Regions from separate parts of the Dyadobacter sp. BE31 genome, predicted to be linked through region 2. Evidence: riboswitches for the same ligand, from Rfam matches in the RefSeq annotation. Region 2 holds a riboswitch; the other holds the start of a gene.
The links. Region 2 has a riboswitch for cobalamin ahead of J2Y43_RS07525 (TonB-dependent receptor domain-containing protein). Riboswitches for the same ligand answer to the same signal wherever they lie in the genome.
Positions count from the first base shown of each region.

Region 1 (5,325 bases), 1.6 Mb from region 2:
CTTGCTCGTAAGACCGAACTCGAAAGAGAACGAACCCATTTGGCGGTTAAGGCCAAACAGGCTCGTTATTGACTCAAAAACTCTTCAAATACCGCACCGAAAACGTCCGTCCGGGCAGGTTGTAGCCGCGTTTTTCGTAGTAATTTTCGTCGGTTACATTGTTTAATTTCAATGCGATGGTGTGGCCGCCAGAGATTTTGAATTGTGTGGCAAAATCCAGTACCATATATTGTGGATACTCGATTTCAGGATTGATCGGGTCAGTGTAGTCGATGTCTTTTCTGGTGCCGACTGCCCTTCCTGAAAGCCGCAGTTGCAACCAACTCAGGTTGTCATAAGCCAATCCAAAATTAAAGGTATTGCGGGCGACGTTCTGAATGTCGCGGCGTATTTCGGAGGCGTCGGTACCTACAATGAGCTCTTTTGCCTTGATTATGGAATTGCCGTTCCAGAATGCCTTCAATGAATAGCGATAATCGCTTTTTGCCCCGAAATCATATGATAGCTCGGTTTCAAGACCTGTGATTTCAGCATCGGCCGCGTTGACAAATGTGGCACGCGAAGTGATTACATCGCCGTTTTCCAAAGGCTCATTCACGACTTTGATGACTTTGGCAATGCGGTTGTCGACCTTAGTGCTGTAAAATGTCACATTAGCCGCGAAACCGGATTGCGGCTTGTTGAAATCCAGGCCCAGGTCCCAGCTCAGGCTGCTTTCGTTTTTCAGGTCGGGGTTGCCGGCCGTTACGGCAATGCGGCCTTTGGAATCGCGGACTTCATTGTACCCAGCTACGCTGTAAGCATCGGTGGTAACGAATGCCCGACCGATATTGGCTTTTGCCCGGAGCGATGGCAGCAGTGCATAGGTAATACCGAGGCTCGGACTGGTGAATGGCGTTGACTTTTTACCGGCCTTGTAGGTCGGCAATAGCGGTGTTTCACGTACATCGAAGGTAATGTGGTCGAAGCGGATGCCCGGTTGCAGCGTGAATTTACCTACGTTTAAGAGCGCCTGTCCGAAAAATGCGCTGGAAATCAATGCATATTCGGGCTGGGTAGGAGCACGTTCGGTGGTATCGTTGGTCCAGCGGCGGCTGTTGGTGGATGCATTAAGATAGTCGTAGCCCAGTATTACCGAATGGCGACCTAGTTTCCAGACGTCTTTCACCTGTACACCCTTCCAGGCATTATGTCCCTGCGCGGAACGGAACGGTATCACCGGCTTGCCGGATACATTCTGGGTGTAGTTTCTGGTGTTTTCTTCCGAGGCATAGACTTTCACACTCGGGTTGTGTTGCCCGATTTGCCCGGTCAATGAGACATCGAGTGCCTGGCGATCGACATCCTTGGTACTGGCTTCTGTACTTCCGGAGGACAGTTCACCCGGCGATTCCACATCCCGCGCCTGGAATTGCTCCCCGCGTACATCCACGCGCCAGCGATCGTTGATCTGATAGCCCAGCCTCAAAGCACCTGAAAAATAATGCAGCTTCGTGAATGGCCGCCGGTTGCCGTCGCCGGTTGTTTCGTCGGTTTCAACGGCTGGGCGATCGGTATAGTTTTTCTGCGCATGTTTGTAGCCAAATGCATTGCGGAGCCAGTTGTCCTCCCCGATTTTGTAATCTTTGGACCTTTCCAGATAGCTGAATGAAAGGTCATAATCCAATTTGGAAGTGATATTCCCGCCGGTATTGAGGCCGGCCTGTAATGTCTTGAAACTTCCGTATTCCAGGTATGCATTACCGCCTGGCGTACCTTTGGAGCGTTGGGTAATGACGTTGATCACCCCGCCCATGGCCTGCGAGCCGTACAATGACGATGCGGGTCCTTTCAGTACTTCAACCCGTTCTACGCCGTTCAAATTGATCTGCGAAAGGTTGGTAGCGCCCGCCGGGCGGCCGTCGATAAGTAGTAACGTCCTTTGATTTAACCCTGAAAACTGCGGACGAAAGCCCCTGATGCCGATTCCGGAAGACAAATTGGGATACTGGATTACATCCACCGCGGCCGTTTTTCGGACAATGTCGGTCAGGTCGTTGGACGGCGTCATTTGAATATCCTCTTTCGAGATAATATTCAGTTTTTGAGCGATCTTTTCTTTTTTTGTTTCAAAACGGGTGGCGGTTACCACGACCGGGTCGAGCAGTTTTTTACCGGAAGAATCGGTGATGCTTTCCTGGGCTAATACCGTCGAGGTGGGCAGCGCTGAAATGGCGAGGATGGAAAGAATCAGTCCGCTGGCGGAAATGCGGGCGGGGCGGTAGAATGAAATATGCATTGTTAAAATTGAAATGATTCAAAGAGAGTTATCGCGCCGATCAGGATGGAGAATGCACCGACCGCGTAGTTGACGATCATCAGAAAACGTTCGCGCTTTCCGGCAAAACGGCCGATGGAAAAGGCAAAAAAATAGCCGTATGCCGACATGGAGAGAATAATGCCGATGCTTTGCAGTACAATGATCCAAACGGCTGTCATGGCGTCACGCGCGGCAAGTGTAAGCGCTACCGCGCACGCTCCGCCTGTACCCGCAAGGCCATGCACCATGCCCACCCAGAACGAGCGGCTTACCTTGCGTTCGGCCGGTGCCGATGCAGGTTTTTCGGTTCTGAAATTCCGGCGGATCGCCATAAGACCGAGCCAGATCATCAGCGGGCCTACGAGTAGCTCAACCTGGTCGGCAATGTGCAGCGACATCGTCGATTTGAGCAAAAGCACCAAAATGGCGAATAAAATCAGCGTAAGAGAATGCCCCAGCGCCCAGTGCGAGGACCGCCAGATGAGTTTCCATCGGAGGGATGGACCTCGTTGGGCCGGGCTTCGTTGGGCCTCGTTCTCTTCTGTCGCCAGAACCGAAACCGCAGCCATATGGTCGGGTTCGAAGGAATGCTGCACGCCAAGGAGCAGAGAATCAATAAGTAAATAGTGAATCATTGGGTTTCCGCATAAATTAACAGATAACTTATGGGAGAATGCAGGGACTAGCCTGGCCGCAACGCAGCCTGCCGCTTCCTCTTGCCTTTCTTCCCGAAAGCAAAACCGGATCATTCAACGGCAGGTCTTCTGGCTCGTTCAGCTCTTGCGCCTTCCCGGGAGGAATGATTGAATTATCTCCCAGTGACATCTAACAAGAACATCGTTTCGTGAACTTACAGCAGCGGGTACTGCTCCGGATTTGCACCGGATTCCCTTTTAATCACGCCGGAGGCGCGAACCAATGAATATGCAAAGCTAGGTGTTTTTGTCGGAGATAAGCCAGAAAAATAGCCGAATACCGCTAACTTTGCAGCATTAAAAGTTCTTTAACATACTTCTCCAACAGGAAAAGGGATTGCGTATCAACGCATTCCGGGGGAATCGTGTAAATCCACGAGCTGTCGCGCAACTGTGAGGTGATAATGTCTGAATGACCGAATGACCGAATGACCGAATATTTACTATTCAATCATTCTATCATTCACTCATTCAATCATTGACCTAAGCCAGAACACCCATCCTTTTCCTTGTTGACAATGCTTTCGCGGTATGAAGCAGGGTCTGGTTTGGATATTCGTCGGTTTTCACCCGTTTTGCGGTACGACGCTCGCCTGGCGCGTTGCTGCCGGGGAATTCCTTTCTGTTTTCTTTTACTGTCGAATGCATTTGAAGTTGTCAGAACTTCCAATTCACCGATTGTTGAAAGATGTCTGCTCCAAAATCCAGTTTCCTGATATCCGCGCCATCGAGCAATTCGGGGAAGACTACGCTGACCCTGGGGCTGCTGCGTGCGCTGCGGGACCGAGGGCTTGAAGTGCAGGCGTTCAAATGCGGGCCGGATTATATCGACACGATCCACCACGGTACAGCGGCCGGGCGGCCAGGGCTGAACCTGGATACTTTTATGGCCTCGGAAGCACATATGCGTGAGGTGTACGAGCGTTATGCGTCCCGCGCGGACGTGAGTGTAACCGAGGGCGTGATGGGGCTTTTCGACGGGGCCGATAAAATGAAGGGCAGCAGCGCGGAGATCGCGGCCCTACTGGATATACCGGTAGTGCTCGTGATCAATGCGCGGTCGATGGCGTATTCGGCAGCTCCGTTGATTTACGGGTTGAAGAACTTTTATCCGGGCATCCGCGTGGTGGGGGCCATATTCAACTTTGTGAACACCGAATCGCATTACCGGTTTTTGCAGGACGCATGTGTCGATGCCGGCGTGGAAGCACTGGGGTATTTGCCTAAAAACGAGGAACTGAATATTCCATCCCGGCATTTGGGGCTGCATATATCGGCCGAAACCGATTACGAACAGATTGTCCAAAAGCTGGCAGAGATTATCCCGCGGACAGTTAACCTGGAAAGGTTGCTGGAACTTACTGCCGTGAGTAGCAATGATGAAAATAAGCCGGTTTTAAGTCGGGAAAATCAATCATACCTTCAAAATAATCCCCGAAACCTGCGCATTACCGTCGCGAAAGATGAGGCATTTTCATTCTTGTATCACCAGAATATAGCATGCTTACGCGCCTTCGGAGAAGTGCAGTGGTTCAGCCCTCTGCACGACCGGGCTTTGCCTGAAACCGACTTTCTGTACCTGCCGGGCGGATATCCCGAGCTATTTGCAAGGCAATTGTCGGGCAATCAAACGATGCTGGAAAGCATCCGGAACTACTGCGCAAATGGCGGACTGGCCTACGCGGAATGCGGCGGGCTGATGTACCTGGGCAGGGAAATCACCGACGGCGAAGGTAATGCATTTAAGGTGGTAGGTGCACTAGACCTGTTGACGACGATCCGGCATTCGAAAATGACGCTCGGCTACCGGGTCATGCATTGGGATGGCCTGGAAATCAGAGGCCACGAATTCCATTACTCTTCACTGAAAGAGCCATTTGTGCAGGCGCCGCTTGCAACAATGACCAATGCAAGGGGTATACCTGTCGGTACACAATTTTTTAGAGCGAAAAATACCTTTGCCAGTTATGCCCACTTCTACTGGGCCGACAAGCCTGAGTTTGTTCAACACCTCATCAACAAAACCACAAAAAAAGCCGACGGCCGACAGCCGAAAGCTGACAGCCCGCAATGAAACGCCAGCGTGTTACCCGGTCCGACGGAAAGTCCATTAACCTCGTGCAGCGGCGCGGGCATCTTTCCTATTGCTACAATGCCTGCTGCTGCGGGCGTGTCGATCGCGGGTATGCGCCTATTCCCGTGGAATTGTACAAAAATGAATGGCTGAGGCGGAAGCTGCGGAATGTGGTGCATATGACCAAAGGCGGTTGTCTGGGCCCGTGTACGCTGGCAAATGTAGTAACGTTGTTGTTTGACGGGCATTCGGTGTGG
Region 1 covers NZ_JAVDXA010000001.1:175,184-180,508, reverse strand. Annotated here, with positions in the region: gene J2Y43_RS00760 (hypothetical protein) at 1-72, shown strand, start outside; gene J2Y43_RS00755 (TonB-dependent receptor) at 74-2,278, opposite strand; gene J2Y43_RS00750 (hypothetical protein) at 2,281-2,934, opposite strand; cobalamin riboswitch at 3,036-3,234, opposite strand; cobalamin riboswitch at 3,312-3,514, shown strand; gene J2Y43_RS00745 (hypothetical protein) at 3,478-3,642, opposite strand; gene J2Y43_RS00740 (cobyrinate a,c-diamide synthase) at 3,683-5,068, shown strand; gene J2Y43_RS00735 (cobaltochelatase subunit CobN) at 5,065-5,325, shown strand, end outside.
Region 1: it holds a riboswitch for cobalamin, as region 2 does, so the genes downstream of both, J2Y43_RS00750 (hypothetical protein) here and J2Y43_RS07525 (TonB-dependent receptor domain-containing protein) in region 2, are expected to answer to the same signal.

Region 2 (5,325 bases):
ATCAGTGATGACAGGAGTCGTTTCATGGTAATTTTTTAGATTTCTTCTCTTAAACAAATCTCATGCACAAATCATCGCGTGGAGTCTAGAATGAAGCGTCCGGTCTAAGCCTTAAAACACAATAACATGGAAGCCAGCAAAGTCATCCCAATTTTACGCATTTTTGACGAAACCAAAGCACGGGAATTTTACATCGGCTGGCTTGGCTTCACGGTCGATTGGGAACACCGCTTTTCCGACGATGCACCACTTTACATGCAAGTTTCACGTGGTGGCGTCACACTTCACCTTTCAGAACATCACGGCGATTGCACACCCGGCGCCAAAATCTTCATCGAATGCACTGGCGTGCAGGATTTTCACCGCGAGCTGAATGAAAAACAATACAAATACAACCACCCTGGGCTAGAAGAGGAGCCGTGGAATGCCATTTCAGTAACGGTAATCGACCCGTTCATGAACCGCCTCGCATTCAATGAGCGGCTTTAAGCTTTTTTAGTTTTGGCCAAAGACACCAGAATACCGCCCGTGATGATCAGCAGCATGCCCGTTAGCATCGAAAGCGTGGGAATAGCCTCTCCCATCAAAAAGCCGATCAATACCGAAAAAAGGATATTGGAATAACCCACCGCTGCGACACGCCCCGCTTTATCGTAGGTAAATGATTGCGTGAGCATTTTTTGGCCTAAAAGCGCGGTAAGGCCTAATGCGAGAAAGCCCAACCATTGCCAGGCATTCTCCGGCCATTTGAATGTACCTATCAGAAAATCCAAATGCTCCATGGGGTAATACGTACCGACCAGCATCGACAGAATAGGCATTACAATCCCGCTAAGCATAAATGAAAGGATGATCGCGCGCGTGTCGTACACGACGCCGAGTTGACGGATCGACAGGTAAGAAATGGCCGTCAGCAGCGCATTACCCAAGCCTAATGCATTATCTCGCAGCGACGACGACAAATCGGGACGAAAAACGAACAAAATGCCGGTAAAACCGACGAATATGGCCATCCACTCCTTCCCATTCAGCGTTTCGCCGATGAGCAGCCAGGAGAAAAGCGCCAGAAAAATAGGGTAGGTATATTGGTAGGTAGAGGCCCGGCCGAGCCCAAGCGTCTGGATCGCATAAAAAAGCATGTAGAGCGACAACGTACCTACAACTCCTCTGAAAACAAGCAGTCCCAACTTTCCGCCTTCCTGCCTCAGCGGCCGTTGCCAGATGCTGCTGATGATAAAAACCACCCCAACGATATTTCTGAAAAAAACCAGCTGTACGATATGAAATTCCCTCCCCAGCCATTTCGAGATCGCGGATGTGAGCGAGAAAAAAAATGCGGCGCCCAGCATGAGGTAAATGCCTTTCAGGGAGGATGCGGTCGGGAAATTTTCAGTAGAAGCGGCCAAAAGCAATCAGAATTTGCCGCAAAGATAGCGGTTATCGCAGACAACGAAAAGTCGGGGGAAATACCTACCTTTGCACCCGCTTGGTGCCATAAGCTGCTTCTAGTCAGCGATTAGGCTTAATAGGGAATTCCGCTAGTACCGGAAGCTGTCCCCGCAACTGTAAGTCTGCCAACACGTGCCCGATTCTTCATGCCACTGTCCTGCGACGGGAAGGCTCCGGGTGCGAAAGACGAGCCAGGAGACCTGCCAGAGCATTTGATCGGATCGTTTTCGGAGGAAAAACAGAAGATCACCGCCAATCATTTGCGATTTAGAGTGTTTACCGACCGGAGATTTGTGGGTTACTGGATGTTATGGGCAAGTTTTGCACTGGCGTTGCCGGTTTATGCACAAAAAGACTCCATTGCCCTCGACCCCGTCATTGTGAAGGGATTTGTCCCACAAAAATTCATGAGCGGCCTGAAAATCCAGCGCATCGACTCCGCTTCGCTCGCGCAAGTACGCTATCAGAATATTGGCGACATTTTGTCCGCATATACCCCTATTGCATTTAAAAATTACGGACCTGGTCAGCTCAGCACCGCGTCGTTCCGGGGCACCTCCGCCAACCATACCGCCGTTTTGTGGAACGGGCTCAATATCAATGCGCCCACGCTTGGACAAACGGACTTCTCTACCATTCCAGTAGCAGGTTTCGACCAGCTTTCGGTTCAGTATGGCTCCTCGGCCAGCATTGTGGGCTCCGATGCCGTCGGCGGGAGCATTTTGCTTGACAGCCGTGCATCGGTCACGCCGCTTTACGTGTCTGACGGCAGACAACGAGAAAGCTTCCACAACCATCAGAGCAGAACGGATATCCGATATGCGTTCCCGCTAAACAACGCGTGGGCATTCTCCGGCAAAACGGCACTTTACTATGGCAGGATGAACAACGACTACCCGAAGCCAACCCGGAACACGTATGCACTCCTGCCTACCGAAACTTTTCAAAAGGGCATTGTACAGGACCTGTTCCTACGCTCACAAAACGACCAGGAAATTTCCGCGCACGTTTGGCTCACCGACAATAAACTGACGCTGACGCCCGACGATGTACAAGGCCGTGAAATGACCCGTACCACCGCCTATCGCACGATGGTCCGCTACCAGGTACGCACGCTCACGCTACGCACAGCCTGGGTACGCGACATCATCGATTATGCCAAAGGCGACCTCTCCCACCCCGACCATTCGGTAACTGACAAGTTCGCTTCAAGGATTGAAAAGGACTTTACGCTAAGTCTGGGAGGTAAGGCCAATCCGGTCTCCGTCAAAACCGGGGGAGAATGGACACATTATCGCTCGCGCGTGCCCGGGTATGCGCTCGCCCCCGTGCACGAGAACCGCACGGACTTTTTCCTTCTGACCCGCTGGCAGCCGACAGCCCGGCTCACTGCTTCTGTGAACCTCCGGCAAGGGCTCGTTACGGGTTTCAATCCACCGTTCACACCATCTGTTGGTCTGGAATATGGTTTAATTCAAAAGGCGCTTTACAATCTTACACTGAAAGGCTCCTATGGCCGCAGCTACCGGGTGCCCACTTTGAACGAACGTTACTGGAAAGACCTCGGTAACCCGGATATCCGTCCGGAAACGGGTTGGAACAAGGAAATCGGCCTTGAACAGACTTTTAAAGCAGCATTAGGCGGCACATTACGGACCTCCGCAACCTTTTATCACAACCGCATTAAAGACTGGACTTACTGGAATCCTTCCAGAAACTACCGGGTCGAAAATCTGCAACAGGTGCTTGCCAGGGGAATTGAATTGCAACTGGGTTATCAGCGCCAAACCGGCCCCTGGAGAACAGGACTGGATGCGGGTTATGCGTTCAACAAAAGCAGCCAGGAGAAAGCCTATGACAATTACTCACAGGATATTGTAGGCAAACAATTGGTGTTTGTACCTGAACATACGGCTAATGCAAACGCATTCGTGCAGTTCAAATACACGAAGCTTACCGGGCAGTTACAGGCAGCGAGCAAGCGCTATACAACCTTCGATAATTCACAGTTTCTGGACGGTTATGGCCTGGTGAACCTGCTGGCCGAAACAACCTTTGCATTTTACAAATTCAAGCTGGTTTTGCAGGGGCAAGTCCGCAATGTTACCGACACGTTTTATTTAAATGTCCGAAATAATGCGATGCCGGGAAGAAGTTTTGCAGTAAGTTTAACCTTTAGTTACGATTCTCAATAAATCAATGAAAATGAAAAGACAGTTAGCCAGTTCATTAGCAGTAGTTTTCTCTACCCTCGCGGTATGGTCCTGTAACCAAAGCGACCCGGCTCCGAAGGGCGATTATGTGAGCGGTGTTTTTGTAATGAATGAGGGTAATTTCTCCCAGAATAACGGTGCTATTTCCTACTTCGCGCGGGAAAACAATACGGCAACCGCCGATGTTTTCGCGGTGGCAAACGGAACGGCGTTGAAGGGCGGCGTGCAGGATTACACAGCTTCCGAAGAACAGGGTATTATTCTTGTCGATAATATGTCTGCCGGTCAGGACAAAGTCCAGTTCGTACAACGGTACACTTTCAAGGACGAAGGTACCATTGGTGCGCCGGATATAGAGAATCCCCGCGAAGTCGTGATCGCAGGCCGGAAAGCTTATGTTTCGTGCTGGGGAACGGACGTCGGCAAATATTCGACCGGCTATATCGCGGTTATTGACCTGACCACTAAAAAGGTTACCAAAAAAATCAACATCGCCGATGGTCCCGAAAACCTGGCCTATGCCAATGGAAAGCTCTATGTAGGAACTACGCAATGGGGTGCCGGAAACAAACTGGCGATTATCAATACAGCCTCCGATGAGGCGACATCGCCTATTGCGACATCAGGCGCTGCCAATCCGGTTGGTGTTGATGCCAACGGAAAACTGTGGGTGAATGCCGGCGATAAAATGCTACGCATTAATACAGAAACCAATGTTACCGAAGCAACGCTAACGATTGCGACGGGCGGTACCAAAACACCCGGCAATTTTACATTCAGCAATGACCTGAAATCCATTTTCTTCGTGCTTTCGGGGTATGACAACGCAGGTAAAGAGCAAGGAGGGACCTACAAATTCTCGATTACCGATACGCAGATCGCCATGGTAACCCCATTGATCCCCCGCCCATTCTACGGACTTGCGGTTGATCCGTCACAAGGACTGCTTTACGCAGGCGTGAGCCCGTCCTATACACAGGCAGGCTACGCGGTTCGTTACCGCGCCGATGGAAGTCTGGTCGATTCTGTCAAAGTAGGCATCGCACCAGCAGGCTTCTTCTTTCAATAGTAAAACAAAAAAAGTCTCCCGCTTGGGAGACTTTTTTTGTTTTGGAATGATACCACTTCATTTGAAAAACCCTTGCGGATCGGGCATCTTCGCTTTTAGAAGTTCTACAAAGTCGAGGTTCAATTGGGTGAAGTCCAGCGTTCGGCCCTTGTGCAAATGCTCCCACGACTTGTCGAGTTCATTTAGATTGTAGTGCAGCAATGCCAGATTATACTGGCCCAGCGCGTAAGTAGAATCAATGGAAACCGCGTGTTTCAGTAACGCAGACGCCTCGTCCAACTCCTCTTTCCGGCTGGTAATCGCGTACAGTTTAAGTTCAACTGTCGACAGATCCACCAGCAACGGTACATTGTCGCCTTGCAGGCTTACGCCTTTGCTCAGCATTCTTTTGGCATCCACCCAGTTTTCGCGCTGGTACGATACAACCCCGAGCCCCCAGTAGGCTTCCACATTCTTGTCGTTCAACAGTTGGGCGAGATTGAACCGGTAGCAGGCCGTGTCCAGAGAACCTTCCTGCAAATATTCCCAGGCGCGGGTCGCAAAAAAACTGCTGGCCTCTGTGCGGCTGGAAAATGATTTGTCACATTCACTCAG
Region 2 covers NZ_JAVDXA010000001.1:1,789,431-1,794,755, forward strand. Annotated here, with positions in the region: gene J2Y43_RS07510 (DUF255 domain-containing protein) at 1-26, opposite strand, end outside; gene J2Y43_RS07515 (glyoxalase superfamily protein) at 127-489, shown strand; gene J2Y43_RS07520 (DMT family transporter) at 486-1,406, opposite strand; cobalamin riboswitch at 1,471-1,672, shown strand; gene J2Y43_RS07525 (TonB-dependent receptor domain-containing protein) at 1,662-3,644, shown strand; gene J2Y43_RS07530 (DUF5074 domain-containing protein) at 3,655-4,731, shown strand; gene J2Y43_RS07535 (hypothetical protein) at 4,789-5,325, opposite strand, start outside.